DNA from 4 places in the Saccharospirillum sp. ABV4_185 genome. Region 4 is predicted to be linked to each of the others. Evidence: predicted binding sites of a transcription regulator. Region 4 holds the regulator's gene; each other region holds the start of a gene.
The links. Region 4 encodes FNR, which switches genes on or off when oxygen is low (the NO sensors DNR and NnrR bind a similar motif). Its sites were predicted from a motif close to TTGATNTANATCAA; they were not measured.

Region 1 (3,711 bases), 2.0 Mb from region 4:
CCGGATGCCAGCCTAATCGCTCGACCAGATTCGCGACCATATCGATGTGTCCGTCATCATCGCCATACACAAATGCCAGCCGTAGAATCGACCAGTTCAAGCCACTGGCGCGCAGCGCGCGCTCAGCCTCCAGTTTGCTGGCGGGGTAGGCTAAAACCGGTGCAACCTCGTCGTCTTCGCGGGCTGGACGTGGCGTGTCTTTGTCGTAGATGTTGCTGGTGCTCGCCATGATAAACCGCGCTTCGGGTGCGAACTGCTGCGCCGCTGCAATCAGGTTCCGGGTACCTTCGGCGTTGGCTTTCCAGATCAGGTCTTCATCTTGAGTACGAAAGGTTGCGGCCAGATGGATGATGGCGGTTACACCCCGAACAGCATCGGGCAGGGTTGATGGGTCGAGCAGGTCACCTTCGACAATGGCGACGTCTTCTTCAATAGACTTTCCAGGGCGAACCAGTGCGCGACAATCGACACCATCAGCCACCAGGCGTTTGAGTAAACGCGAGCCCACCAAACCTGTGCTACCGGTTATTAAAATAGTCATGTTTCACTATCTCCAATTGGGTAATGTTCCAGACGTTCGGTAGCGGTTTGAAGTACGTTGGCGATCAGATTGAGAGTCTCTTCATCCACATCTTTGAAGGCGATTTCTCGGATCTGGGCAATGGGATTAGGAAGCCTTTCCCACAGCTGCCGCCCTTGCTCGGTCAGTGACAACACCCGTTGTCGTTTGTTGCTGGGATCTGGTGACTGATTGATAAAACCCTTACGCACCAATGCGCTGACAATGTCACTTAACGTTGGCTTTTCGACCTTAAGCAGTTTAATAAAGTCGCGTTGAGGCATCGCCTCATTCTGCGCCAGGTGGAACAGGACCAACCATTGAGTGGAACCCAGATCGTAAGGCCGCAGTAAGCGCTCCATAAAAGCGCGACTGGCCAGTTGATAGCGTTTTATCCATTTACCAGCAGGGTGATGTTGCAGATGATCCAAGCAAACCTCCAAGGTTCGCTACCGAACTAAATATTATTCGGTACCGAACTATTAAGCAATTGGTCGATAGTCATGTGTTTCGTTCAGTGGGTCGATGCCGTGCGGGGAACATTGTACCGGTGGCAAGACGCGGGTGCAGGACCCGGTTTATTCCGCATCGGGCAGGGCGGCGTCGGCCGCCATCTCGGCCATAATCCAATCGTGAAACTGACGCATGGCGAAACTCATCGGTCGGTCTTTTTGGTAAACCAGATAGAGCGCTTTGCCCAGTTCCAGTTGCAAAGGCCAGGCGACAACCAACTGACCGCTTTGAAATTCTTCGCTGACCAGACTTAAATCGGTCAGCGCTATCCCCAGCCCCCGCGCTGCCGCCTGAGCCGTCAGCAAGCCACTGGAGAAGTGCTGGCCTTTACGACTTTCCTGAAACACAGTGCCCGCCGCTTCAAACCAGGCGGGCCATTCGTCCGGCCTTTCCATGACATGCAACAGAGTGAAGGCGGTCAGATCGCTGGGTTGGCGGATCGGCCGTTCGGCAAGTAATTCGGGTGAGCATACCGGCACCAGAGCGACATCTTTGAGGTGCAATAATTCAACGTCATCCCAACGACCATCACCGAAATAGACGGCCATGTCGGTATTGCTGTGGGAAAAATCGACGCGGTCTACCGATGCTGATATATCCAGCTCGATATTGGGATGTTGCTCATAAAAGCGGCTGATGCGAGGTAACACCCAGCGCGTTAAAAAGGCCGGCGCCACCGCCAGGGTCAACTCGCCGCTGTTGTGGCTGGCGGTCAGTTTTTGGGTGGCTTTGTCGATGTCATTGAGCGCTTTTTGAATGGTCTTCAGATAGTCCTTGCCAGCCGAGGTCAATTCAATGCGCCGGGTCTGGCGAATAAACAGCGCCACTTCCAGAAAGGATTCCAGCGTTTTGATCTGGTGGCTGATCGCCGATGGCGTGACAAACAGCTCTCGTGCTGCCTGCTGAAAACTGCCCAGGCGAGCGGCGGCTTCGAAACTGCGCAGACTGTTCAGTGGCGGTAAGCGTTGGATAAGCCTGCTCCATGGATGAATTCAATTCAAGTATAGCCGGAAATCAGGCTCAGTGTCGTTGCTGCTGATGGCTTAAATCAGGGCATGAGATGCCATTTCGACAGCTCAGGCGCCGCCATTGATGCAGGTCAAAAAATAATCAGTTCGCCACTTGAAGGCCTGGCGGTCGCACCTATATTTCGCCTTGCCAAAGTTGGCAGTGATAGCAAAGGAGGTGGCAATTATGAGCAATAAAATGTTGTCAGCTTCAAAATTCGCGCCCCGGAATTGGTTCAAGCACGAAGCTCGACAAGCTGACGAGAGAATGCCGAGCCGGTCCTATGGTTTTCCGGTTTCGCGTCTACACGAGGAAATGGATCGTTGGTTTGATGATGCCCTGCGTACTTTCGGCTGGCCATTAAGCGAACGGGCAATTGATCCTTTTGCTGGTGAAGAGTCGTTGATGCTGATGCCCAGTGTCGATATCCACGAAGGTGACAAGGCGTATCGCATCAGTGTGGAAGTACCTGGCGTTGAGGAGTCTGATCTTAAGCTGGAAGTCGATGGCCATCAGTTGGTCGTCAGTGGTGAGAAGCTGCAACACAGCAGCGAAGGCGAAGAGGGCGACAAAGCCTACCGAGTTGAACGTCGGTATGGTCAGTTCCGGCGGGTGCTGAGTCTGCCAGATGATGCCTTGGTCGATGACATCAGCGCGCGCTTCCGTAATGGCGTCCTGACGGTAACCGTGCCGCGCGATGAGAGTCGGGTCGATGTGGGTCGACATATCCCCATCGAAAAAGCCTGACTTGATATTGAAAAAGCCCGCTTCGGCGGGCTTTTTTAGATGTTATAAAAGCCTGTTGCAAAGACAAACTCTCTGCCGGTTAATCAAGGAATTTTGCGCTGAGTGTCTGCCAGTGTCACCGTCTTTTGCTGATCGCCAGGTGCGCTGAAGACTTGGTTGAGCTGCCAGTTCGTTGAAGCCGTTCGGGTAAAAACCTGGACCAGGCCGCTACCGAGATCCTGGCTGGGCGTTTTACTACTGCGCTCGAAAGCACCAATAGCCAATACCCGGCCGTTACCGTTCAAGCTGACCGAATGACCAAAGAAGTTGGCGTTGTATGGCGCCGTTGACCGCAATGTTTCCTGCAGATGCCAGCGTCCGCTGGCTAACCGTTGATACAGATGAACGGCGCCACGGATGCGCGGATATTGCTCATCGCTGTCGATCAATACCGGAGCGCCAATAGCCAGCACCTGGCCATCGCCACTGAGACTGATGGCATAACCAAAGGCGGATTCAAAACTGTAGCGGCTGGGCCCTATGATTGTTGGTTCCTGCCAGCCGGTCAGGTCGCGTTCAAAGATCTGGACAAAACGCAGTGGGCCAGTTGATTGCCCAGGATCATTATTGGTTGCATTAACAGGGTGATTGACAAATTCGTACTGGTTGGCAATGGCTAACACATCGCCAGCCTGACTTAAGCTGGTCGGTAGAATTGGGTAGTCGGCAAGGATGTCATCAAACTTAGGTGCATCGTCGGATCGATGCCATTTATCCACGCCTTTACGAGTGAAAATATGAGCAAGGCTGCGTTGGCCTTTGCGGCTGCCAACAGTCAATACCTGAGCGTCGGCGTCAAGCTGAACGTGGTAGCCAAAGTGATCGGTAGTGCTTGATGCTTTCAA
Region 2 (3,711 bases), 730 kb from region 4:
GCCAACCAGCAACCACCAGATGACTCGCAGCAGTTCGTAATCGATCATGACTGCACTCCTTTCAAAACGTAATCAGTGTCGGTTTCGGCGCTGTCATCGCTCGGGCCTTTGCGGGCGAATTTCTGCATCAGATAGAAACCGAGGATAAACATGACGGTATAGAACAGGGTGATGCCGACCAGCGTCAGTACCACATCGCTGACCGCCAGGTTGGATACCGCCGTATGCACCGGCAGCACTTCGGCAATGGCCCAGGGCTGACGACCGTATTCGGCGACAAACCAACCGGCTTCGCAGGCAATCCACGGCAGTGGCAGTGAGAACAGCGCCACTTTCAGGAACCAGCGCGGCTTGGCAATGCGGTGACGCGTGCTCAGCCAGAAGGCATAGAGGAAGACCGCCAGCATCAGGAAGCCACAGGCGACCATGATGCGGAAGCTCCAGAACAGCGGTGCCACTTTCGGGATGCTGTATTCAACGGCGTTATCGATGGCTGCTTGCGACGGGTTGGTAATGTCGTCGGTAAACGGCTGCAGCAGCATGGCGTAGCCGAGGTCGTCTTTGTTGGCATCGAACACCGCTTGCTGTTCGTCCGTTGCGGTACCGGCGCGGACTTCATCGAGCAGGGCGTAGGCGTCAACACCACTGATGATGCGTTCGCGGTGAATCTCTTTGAGATCCTTCAGGCCAACCACTTCCTCATCCAGTGAACGCGTCGCGATGATGCCCATGACCCAGGGAATCTTGATCGCCAGATCGGTGGATTCGGTTTCGTCATTGGGGAAGCCGATCAGCGTAAAGCCAGCCGGAGCCGGTTCGGTTTCCCATTCGGCTTCGACCGCCGCCAATTTCACTTGCTGCACGTCGCCCAGCTCATAACCGCTTTCGTCACCGAGAATGATGACCGACAGGGTCGACGCCAGACCGAAGCTTGCAGCAATGGCGAACGAGCGCCGCGCAAAGGCAATGTGGCGGTTGCGCAGCAGATAGTAGGCGGAAATCGCCAGCACAAAGATGGCAGCGGTGACGTAACCGGCAGAGACGGTGTGCACAAATTTCACCTGAGCGACCGGGTTCAGCAGCACTTCGGCAAAGCTCTGCATTTCCATGCGCATGGTATCGATGTTCAACGCACTGCCGATCGGGTATTGCATCCAGCCGTTAGCGATCAGAATCCACAGCGCTGAGAGGTTGGAGCCCAGCGCAACCAGCCAGGTGACAGCCAGATGCTGTACCTTGCTCAGCCGATCCCAGCCGAAGAAGAACAGACCGACGAAGGTGGATTCGAGGAAGAAGGCCATTAAACCTTCAATCGCCAGTGGTGCGCCGAAAATATCACCCACGTAGTGCGAGTAATACGACCAGTTCATACCGAACTGGAATTCCATGGTGATGCCGGTGGCAACACCCAGCGCAAAGTTGATACCAAACAGCTTGCCCCAGAATTGGGTCATGTCGCGATAGATGGTTTTGCCCGTCATCACATAGACGGACTCCATAATCGCCAACATAAAGGTCATGCCCAGGGTCAGCGGCACGAAGATAAAGTGATACATGGCTGTCAGGGCGAACTGCAGCCTGGAGAGCTCGATCAGGGTTTCATTCATGGTCACATCCTCAGAGACCGGGAATGGAGTGGCCGGCACGGTGACCGGTCGGTTTGGATTTTGCGATGGCAACTATCGCGCAACCGACACCAGAGGATGTTGACCTGAGTCAACAAGCGGTAAAGGCCGTGGCTGTGAGCAAACCAAGTGGGATCAGAGCAGCAGGCGGACAGATGCGACTCCTGCACATTTAACCTCAAGGCGCTGACGCCGATAACTCTAAAAGCAGGTGTGTAACTGAGGGATGGGTATGACACTGATTATCAATAATGTGGTTATTGCTCCGGCTCAGGGAGACCAGGCGGCAACAACCACATCGCGCCATAAAATCATTACAGGTTCGCCAGTACCGGAAGTCGATTTGGTCGACTTCGCCACGGCGGAAATTACCATTGAAGCCGCCTCACCCGATCCGACGCTGGAACAGAAGGCAGCTGATGGCAGGGCCAAACTGGATGCCATGGTTTATGGTCTTGGACCCCTGCGTTTTCCGGCGTCTGCAGCCTTGGCCAAAACCGAGCAATTGGAAGAACTGGTGGCCGAATTTGTACCAGAGCTCAGGCGGGGCTCCTGGGACATCAGTGTGGATGAGCGGGGTGAGACGGTCGTACTGGGTGACCTGCTGAGCGACGAAGATAAAAGCTTTATTAAAAGCATGGCCTCGGCTCTGGGTCTGGACGACGCCATGGCCACTTACCGTGACGGCGTCATGGAGATGCTCGACATCAGCCGCAGCGTCCTCGGCCCGGCCGGCACCTGGGACCTGACCAAGGATAATTTCAGCGAGATTTTCCGGTTCCGCCAATTTGTCGAAGACGCAGTGCCACCTGTGTACCGTTATCAGAGGAGCTTAGACGGGACCTATATGAACACCCTAGGTGCGTTACAGAAGCAAATGTCAGAACGCGCCAGCCTGGTGCCCAAGACCGCTTTGTCGACCTACGTATAAAGCGTCTGGTTTCGCTGAAAGGATTTAGAGTTCGTCGTAACCCAGCGTCGGACGCAACCAGCGTTCGGCGGTTTCCAGGTCCCAGCCTTTGCGCGCGGCGTAGTCTTCGACCTGATCGCGGTCAATTTTCCCAAGCCCAAAATAGCGCGCTTCAGGGTGCGCAAAATACCAGCCGCTGACCGAGGATGCGGGCAGCATGGCGTAGCTGTCGGTCAATTCGGTGCCGGTGGCTGAAGTGGCGTCCAACAATGCAAACAGCGTGGCTTTTTCGCTGTGTTCGGGGCAGGCCGGGTAGCCAGGAGCGGGGCGAATGCCCTGATATTTTTCGGCGATCAAGGCTTCGTTATCGAGCCTTTCATCGCTGGCATAACCCCAGAGTTCTTTGCGCACTTTTTCGTGCATCAATTCAGCGAACGCTTCGGCAAAGCGATCAGCCAGGGCTTTGACCATGATGGCGTTGTAGTCGTCATGGTCGGCTTCAAACTGTTTGGCGAGTTCGTCAGCACCGTGGCAGCTGACGACAAAAGCGCCCATATAATCCTTAACGCCGCTGTTGGCTGGCGCCACAAAATCCGCCAGTGAGCGGTAGGCACGACCTTCAGGGCGGTCGGCTTGCTGACGCAGGTGATTAAGGTGGGTCGCGGTTTCAGTGCGGGCCTGGTCGCGGTAAAGGCGAGTCACGTCACCTTCGAGCGCTTCGGCCGGATAAAAGCCGATCACCGCGTCGCATTGCAGTGTTTTTTCGGCAACCAACTGATCGAGCATGGCCTGGGCATCGCGATAGAGTTTGGTCGCTTCTTCACCAACCACCTCGTCTTCCAGAATACGCGGATATTTGCCGTGCAGTTCCCAGGTCTTAAAGAAGGGCGTCCAGTCGAAACGTTCACGAATGTCCGCCAGCGGATAATCTTTGAAGGTGCGGTTGCCGATAAATTGCGGTTGCGTCGGCTGGTAATTTTTCCAGTCGGTTTGGAAGGCACGAGCCCGAGCCTCGGCCAGCGGCGTGAAAACCTTGCTGCCGCGTTTGCGCGCATTGGCTTCGCGCACACCCTGGTACTCGTCCTGCAAGTTGGCCACAAAAGTAGCTTTATTCGCCGACAACAACTGACTGACGACCGGTACCGATTTGGACGCGTCCAGTACGTGTACCACCGG
Region 3 (3,711 bases), 1.1 Mb from region 4:
ACGAACTGATTGAGCTGCTGAAAAAAGCACGCGAAAAACGTCAGTTGGCGTTGGAAAACCGTGAGCTGAAAGCACGGCTGCGTCACTTTGCGCGTCCCGGTCCGCGGGTGCTGGGGGAAAGCGCCGGTATGCTGCGGTTAATGTCACAACTCGATCCGGTGATCGATACCTCAGCCGTGGTGTTACTGAACGGCGAAACCGGCACCGGTAAGGACGCGCTGGCGCGTTATATCCACGAAAACAGCACGCGTTCCGATCACAACTATGTCGCTGTTAACTGCGGCGCTGTGCCGGAAAATCTGATTGAAAGTGAACTGTTCGGCCACGAAGCCGGTGCCTTTACCGGTGCCGATAAAAAGCGCATCGGCCGCTTCGAACACGCCAGCGGCGGCACACTGTTTTTGGACGAAGTCGAGTCGATGCCGCTGGGTTTGCAGGTCAAATTATTGCGTGTGCTGGAAGACGGCAAGATTGAGCGACTCGGATCCAATACCACCATCGATGTCGATGTACGCATTATCGCCGCGACCAAAACCGATCTAAAAAAACTCAGCGACGGCGGCGATTTTCGCGCTGACCTTTATTATCGCCTCAACGTTGTCGAACTACAGATTCCACCGCTACGCGAGCGCAAAGAAGATATTCCGCTGCTGTTCCATCACTTCGCCCTGATCGCCGCTGCTCGTTACGATCGCGAAAGCGTACCCTTGCTGCCGGATCAGACCGCTCGTCTGTTACATCACTCCTGGCCGGGCAACGTGCGCGAACTGCGTAACCTGGCTGAACGCTATGTACTGATGGGCGCGGCGGCCTTGGATGAAGCCAATGAGCCAACTCAACCAGAAGTTGCCAACCGCCGCACGCTGGCGGAAATGATGGATGGTTTTGAACGTTCACTGTTGCAGTCAGCACTGCGCGATAACCAGGGTTCGATCAAAGACACCATGGTGAGTTTGGGTCTGGCGCGCAAGACGCTGTACGACAAGATGCGTAAGCATGGGTTGGATAAATCTGAATTCAAAGACTGATCATTCAGCCTTGCTTTCGTTATCGACGTCAGGCTGAACTGGATCGTCGCTATCAGATCGGTTCTTTAGTGTTTTGGCTAACCAAATAACAATGGCCAGTGCGAAAATATTGCAACCGATGAGGGAGTTCTGGCTGCTGTCGTTGATCGAGAAACTATAACTACTGCCCAGTTGAAAATTCACCATCAGACGGAAAGGTTCCCATCCCATCGTCGCGGTTAAGTAAAAACCGGTAGAAATAAAATACCCCAGAAAAGGTGAGCTGAATAACGGCACCTGAAAGAGCCAAAACCGGCGGAGCTGGGCGGGTGCATTTGAGCTTCGTTCAAGTAATTTTATACCCAGCCAGACTCCCCAGCCGTAGTACAGACAATATAGCAGCAGTGCCGCCCAGATGACGGGATTGCGATTGGAAATCAATACTTGCAAAACCGATGCGATGCCGATGCAGGCCCCGCCAAGAGTTAATACCGCCAAGGCACGTCTTTGCCACAAGCTCATCACTGGTTGAACCCTTTTACTGCCTTGGTGGCAACATAGCGGCGTTTTAGACCGGCGGTCAAGCTAATCTAAGGTTGATATAAATCAGTACGCTCAGCCGGCAGTTCGCTTTAAATAGCATTGTCTAATATTCCGGTCGATCTAGCAGTGCTGTTAAAAAATACCTTTATCCCTGAACTCCTGTCCCCCGCCGGCAGCCTGAAAAACATGCGTTACGCCTTCGCCTATGGCGCCGATGCGGTCTACGCCGGTCAGCCGCGCTACAGCTTGCGGGTGCGCAATAACGAATTCGATCACGCCAACCTGAAAATCGGTATCGATGAAGCCCATGTACAGGGCAAACGGTTTTATGTGGTGTGCAATATTCAGCCGCATAACGCCAAATTGAAGACCTTTATCCGTGACCTGCAACCGGTGGTAGAAATGGGCCCTGACGCGCTCATTATGTCCGACCCGGGTTTGATCATGATGGTGCGCGAGGCGTTTCCAGAAATGCCGATTCATTTGTCGGTGCAGGCTAATGCGGTGAACTGGGCGGCGGTTAAATTCTGGGCGGGCCAAGGTATTGAGCGAGTAATTTTATCGCGGGAATTATCGCTCGATGAAATTGCCGATATTCGCGAACATTGTCCGGATATTGAACTGGAAGTCTTTGTTCATGGCGCGCTGTGCATGGCTTATTCCGGGCGCTGTTTGTTGTCGGGTTATATGAACCGGCGTGATCCGAACCAGGGCACCTGTACCAATGCCTGTCGTTGGTCGTATTCGGTTGAACCTGGTCAGGAAGATGACGCTGGTCAGATCGTGGCAGTGGTTGAGCCAACGCTGGGCGAAGGCTCGTTTCATAGTGAACCGGTACTTATTACCGAGGCCAATCGACCCGACGAAACCATGACCGCTTTCGAAGACGAACACGGCACCTACATTTTTAATTCGCGTGATTTACGTGCGGTCCAGCATGTTGAACGCTTAACCCAACTGGGCGTGCATTCATTAAAAATTGAAGGCCGTACCAAGTCGTTTTATTATTGCGCGCGCACCGCTCAGGTATATCGCCGGGCCATCGACGATGCCGTTGCCGGTAAACCCTTCGACGAGAACCTGATGAGTACACTCGAGAATTTGGCGCACCGAGGTTATACCGAAGGGTTTTTACGCCGTCATACGCACGATGCTTATCAGAATTACGACTATGGCCATTCGCTATCTGAACAACAGCAGTTCGTTGGCGAGTTCAGTGGTGAGCGTCGCGATGGCTGGGCTGAGGTTATCGTCAAAAACAAATTCTGCAGTGGCGACAGTCTGGAATTGATGACGCCCCAGGGTAACGTCACCTTCACGCTCAGAGTGATGCGCAATGCCCAGGGCGTTGAAATTGATGACGCCAAAGGCAGTGGTCACCGAGTGTTTATCTCACTGCCGGAAGACATTGATTTGGACTACGCCTTACTGATGCGCAACCTGAAACCGGGCCAGACAACTCGTAAGGCGCAAATTCAGGGCGCAGCCTGATGGCACTGTTGATTAACGAGCGCTGCATCAACTGCGATATGTGTGAACCGGAGTGCCCGAACGAAGCCATCAGTATGGGTGAGCTGCGGTACGAAATTAATCCGAAATTGTGCACTGAATGCAAAGGACACTACGACGCACCAACCTGCCAGTCGGTGTGCCCGATCAGTCGTTGTGTTGTGCCCGACCCCCAGCAAAGAGAAAGCGAAGCTGAACTGTTCGATAAGTTCGTCGCACTGCAAGGCTTGGTTTGAGTGGTAGCCGCGTCTGAATAATGACTATGATGCACGCTTACAACAGCAACCAGGTTGAGAGATTTGCCATGGATATTCCGGTTCTTGAAACTGAACGTTTGCGCTTGCGAGCCTTCACGCAAAGCGATGCCGACAGCTTTGCGGCGCTGAACGCCGATGCCGACTTTATCCGTTTCCTCGGTCAGGGTGTGCCCATTGACAGCGGCGAAAGCTGGCGCGTGATGGCCACCATTCTGGGGCACTGGCAGTTGCTCGGTTACGGCCTTTGGTTGGTCGAGGAAAAACACAGCGGTCGTCTTGTTGGCCGAGTGGGGCTGTTGAATTTACCGGGCTGGCCAGGTATTGAAATTGGCTGGGGGATCGCTCCGGAATTCTGGGGGCGCAGTTACGCTTATGAGGCCGCCGTGGCTGCCATG
Region 4 (3,711 bases):
GAGCTGGAAGCTGAAAAAGCCGAGCGCTTTCCCAACAGCCGTACGCTTGGTTGGGGCGTACAGCCGATGCGGCGTAAGATCGATCATCTGCAATTCAGTCTGGGTATGACGCGCGATGAAGCCTACGGGCCGTTGATTTTGTTTGGCGAAGGCGGCTCGCGCGCCGATATGCTGGCCGACCGTCAGGTGGCATTGCCGCCGCTCAACGCCAGTCTGGCGCGGCAAATGATTCAGCGCTCACACGGTTATCAGGTTCTGGCTGAGCGTTCTGATCATCTGGAAAAAGATCTGGCGCGTTTGACCCGGGCGTTGAAGACGCTGTCGCAGATGGTCATCGATCTGCCTGAACTGGCCGGGCTGGAAGTGAATATTCTGCTGCAGCCGGGCGAAGAGTTGCTGGTGTTGGGCGTGGCCGCCTGCCGTGGTCCGGCTCAGCGTCCGGCCTTGAATCCCTATCCGAGTGAACTGGTTGAACGTCTGAGCCTGAAAGATGAGCGTTCGGTGCTGATCCGTCCGATTCGCGGTGAAGACGAGCCGTTATTGAAAGCCTTCTTCGGTGGCTTTGACAGCGAAGCCCTGCGTTTGCGCTTTTTCGGCAGCCGGCTGCACTTTGAACATCGAGAACTGGCGACTCTGTGCCAGATCGATTACCGCCGGGAAATGGTCTTTGTGGCGCTCATCGATGGCGCCATCGTCGGTGAAATGCGGCTCTGGACCGATGTGAACACCAACGAGCTGGAGTTCGCCATCATGGTCCTGCCGGCTTATCAGGGCAGCGGTCTGGCCGGTCAGTTGATGCGTAAGACGCTGGATTACGGCCGAGCTCAGGGCGTGGATCGGATCGTGGCGGATGTGTTGGCGGAAAATCAGCCGATGCTCGGTCTTGGCCGGCATTTTGGTTTTAGCGTCGAACCCGACGAAGAAGGCGTGGTTCGGCTAGTCTTGCCGCTGAAAGCGGATTAAGGAGTGCGCTTGTGTTGTATGAATTAGGCCAGCACCGGATTGAACTGCCTGGCTCGGCGCCGGCAGTCCGTTCGGATGACCGGTTATTGCTGTGGCAAGACGGCGAACTGGTCAGTCCGGAGGATAACTGGGTACAACGACGCAGTGATTGGCCGAGCGATCAATTGGTCAGCGAAGAATTTGTTGGCTTGCTCGACGGCCATCCTTATTACACCGCCGAATTGGATAACACCGAAAACTGGCCGAGATTGGGTTTGAGAGACATTGGTCTGCGCAGTGAAACGGCCTTTATGTTGGCGGCGCGAGCTCGTGGTCTGTTGGATTGGCGTCGTCAGCATCGGTTTTGTGGCCAGTGTGGCCAGCCGACAACCAGATTGTCGGGCGAGTCGGCCATGGTCTGTGAGCCCTGCAAGCTGCGCTTTTACCCGCGTGTCAGCCCCTGCGTGATTGTGCTGATTACCCGGGGGCCCCAAGTGCTGCTGGCTCAGGGCGTGCGCCATCGCAGTTCCGGCTGGTACAGCACCCTGGCCGGTTTTGTTGAAACCGGTGAGTCGCTGGAACAGGCGGTACACCGCGAAATCCGCGAGGAAGTCGGCGTCGAGGTAACCAATCTGCGCTATCAGGGCAGTCAGACCTGGCCGTTCCCGCATCAGTTGATGCTCGGCTTCTGGGCCGACTACGCCGGTGGCGACATCGTTCCGGAACCGGGTGAAATTGCTGATGCGCAGTGGTTTCACGTCGACCAGCTGCCGCAATTCCCGCCCGGTTTTTCCATTGCCGGCTATATGATCGAGGCTTACCGGCGTTCCTGGTCGTCCGTTGAGGCGCCATTTTCCGGGTGAGCGCGTAAGTCTTGGCGCACGAACCAGGCAATGCCGCCGAAGAAGGCGAACATCAAACCCACGGTGACTAAGCCAGCGATAACTACAGTGTCGAAATACATGGTTGGAACCCCTTGGACTGGAGGATGCGTTCAGTCTAGGGGAGGTCGGGGAGGGGCTATTGATGTGGATCAAGGCCGCGCCGGCGGCCAGTTGATCCAGATCAATTCAGGCGCTGATGCCCAGTTCCAGGCGCTCGCAATCGGCCAGAGAGGCCATTTGCGTCAGCGCATCGAGATCGACGATTTCGATATCCCGCGCACTGCTGCTATCGGCCAGGATGCCCTGGCGCTGAAAACGGGTGAAGACGCGGCTGACGGTCTCTACCGCCATGCCCAGATAGTTGGCAATGTCACTGCGCGCCATGGTCAACCGGAACTGGGTACCGGAGTAGCCGCGGCGGCGGAAACGGGCAGCGAGGTTGAGCAGGAAGGAGGCGATGCGTTCCTCGGCGCTCTTCTTGCTCAGCAGCAACATCATTTGTTGGTCTTCACGCAGTTCGCGCCCCATCAAACGCAGCAGTTGGCGACGCAACTCTGGCAACTGGCCCGATAACGCATCCAGACGATCAACCGGAATTTCACAGACGTTGGTGGTTTCCAGGGCGCGGGCCGAGGCTGGGTAAACCGGAGAGTCGTAGGCGTCCAGGCCAACCAGTTCGCTGGCCAGATGGAAACCGGTGATCTGTTCATCACCTTCCTGAGTCAGCGTATAGGTTTTAACGGTACCGGTCCGTACAGCAAAGACCGAATTGAAAGGTTCACCCTGCGCAAACAGTAACTCGCCTTTTTTGATCGGTCGGCCACGGCGGATGATCGCATCCAGTTTATCCATTTCACTGGTTTTCAGTGACAGCGGCAGGCACAACGGATGCAGACTGCAATTGCTGCAGTGAGTGGTCAGCGACATCGTTTCTCTCCCGTCCAAGGGTGGGATAATCACCTTCCTACAGCCAGAGTAGAACGCCGATTATCTGTTGTTCGCCATCTTAGCCGAAACCGTCGTGCTGTACAGGGTTGTGGCTCAATCGTCGTTCGGCGGAACCCAGGTATTGACGCGGGTTTGCGCCATTGGGCTGTACTCACTGCCTTCATTAACCGGCGCTAATGGGATGCCCGTCGCCTGTAGCGATAGAAAATCGAATTGCTCACGGTCCGCCAGTTGGGACGGTGCGATGTTCTGGATGGACCGAAAAATATTTTCGACTCGACCGGGATGCTGTTTTTCCCAGTCGCGCAGCATGGCTTTGATGGATTGACGCTGCAGATTGTCCTGCGAACCACAGAGGTTGCATGGAATGATCGGGAATTCCCGCTCGATGGCGTATTGCTCGATATCGCTTTCGCGGCAATAGGCCAACGGCCGGATCAGCACATTGGTGCCGCTGTCGGACAACAGTTTGGGGGGCATGGCTTTCAGCTTGCCGCCGTGAAACATGTTCAGAAACAGCGTTTCCAGAATATCGTCACGATGGTGGCCTAAGGCAACCTTGGTGGCACCGATCTGATCGGCAAAGGCATAGAGCGTGCTGCGTCGCAGCCGCGAGCAGATACCGCAGGTGGTTTTGCCCTCCGGTACCATTTCCTGAACCACGCTGTAAGTATCGCGTTCCAGGATGTGGTAAGGCACGCCCAGGTTTTTCAGGTACTGCGGCAGGATGTGTTCCGGGAAACCCGGTTGTTTCTGATCGAGATTGACCGCCACCAGCTTGAAGTCGACCGGGGCGCTGCGCTGCAGGCTGATCAGGATATCGAGCATGGTGTAGGAATCTTTGCCGCCGGACAGGCAGACCATGATGGTGTCGCCGTCTTCAATCATGTTGAAGTCAGCGATGGCGCGGCCGGTTTCCCGGCGCAAGCGTTTTTGC

Region 1: ACXAE6_RS02165 (Hsp20/alpha crystallin family protein) is a predicted target of FNR. The motif match lies at 2,162-2,175, and genes of this name have one in related genera.
Region 2: ACXAE6_RS15330 (cytochrome ubiquinol oxidase subunit I) is a predicted target of FNR. The motif match lies at 1,707-1,720, and genes of this name have one in related genera.
Region 3: trhP (prephenate-dependent tRNA uridine(34) hydroxylase TrhP) is a predicted target of FNR. The motif match lies at 1,604-1,617, and genes of this name have one in related genera.

The regions. Positions count from the first base shown of each region.
Region 1 is NZ_JBSWUW010000001.1:483,720-487,430, reverse strand. Features, by position in the region: gene ACXAE6_RS02180 (NAD-dependent epimerase/dehydratase family protein) at 1-541, opposite strand, end outside; gene ACXAE6_RS02175 (MarR family winged helix-turn-helix transcriptional regulator) at 538-990, opposite strand; gene gcvA (transcriptional regulator GcvA) at 1,138-2,043, opposite strand; gene ACXAE6_RS02165 (Hsp20/alpha crystallin family protein) at 2,396-2,827, shown strand; gene ACXAE6_RS02160 (hypothetical protein) at 2,911-3,711, opposite strand, start outside.
Region 2 is NZ_JBSWUW010000001.1:3,220,529-3,224,239, reverse strand. Features, by position in the region: gene cydB (cytochrome d ubiquinol oxidase subunit II) at 1-48, opposite strand, end outside; gene ACXAE6_RS15330 (cytochrome ubiquinol oxidase subunit I) at 45-1,607, opposite strand; gene ACXAE6_RS15325 (hypothetical protein) at 1,858-2,556, shown strand; partial or broken gene metH (methionine synthase) at 2,581-3,711, opposite strand, start outside.
Region 3 is NZ_JBSWUW010000001.1:3,563,276-3,566,986, reverse strand. Features, by position in the region: gene ACXAE6_RS16955 (sigma-54-dependent transcriptional regulator) at 1-1,028, shown strand, start outside; gene ACXAE6_RS16950 (hypothetical protein) at 1,029-1,505, opposite strand; gene trhP (prephenate-dependent tRNA uridine(34) hydroxylase TrhP) at 1,737-3,041, shown strand; gene ACXAE6_RS16940 (YfhL family 4Fe-4S dicluster ferredoxin) at 3,041-3,295, shown strand; gene ACXAE6_RS16935 (GNAT family N-acetyltransferase) at 3,364-3,711, shown strand, end outside.
Region 4 is NZ_JBSWUW010000001.1:2,486,948-2,490,658, forward strand. Features, by position in the region: gene ACXAE6_RS11675 (bifunctional acetate--CoA ligase family protein/GNAT family N-acetyltransferase) at 1-963, shown strand, start outside; gene nudC (NAD(+) diphosphatase) at 975-1,805, shown strand; gene ccoM (cytochrome c oxidase subunit CcoM) at 1,760-1,906, opposite strand; gene fnr (fumarate/nitrate reduction transcriptional regulator Fnr) at 2,013-2,753, opposite strand; gene ttcA (tRNA 2-thiocytidine(32) synthetase TtcA) at 2,868-3,711, opposite strand, start outside.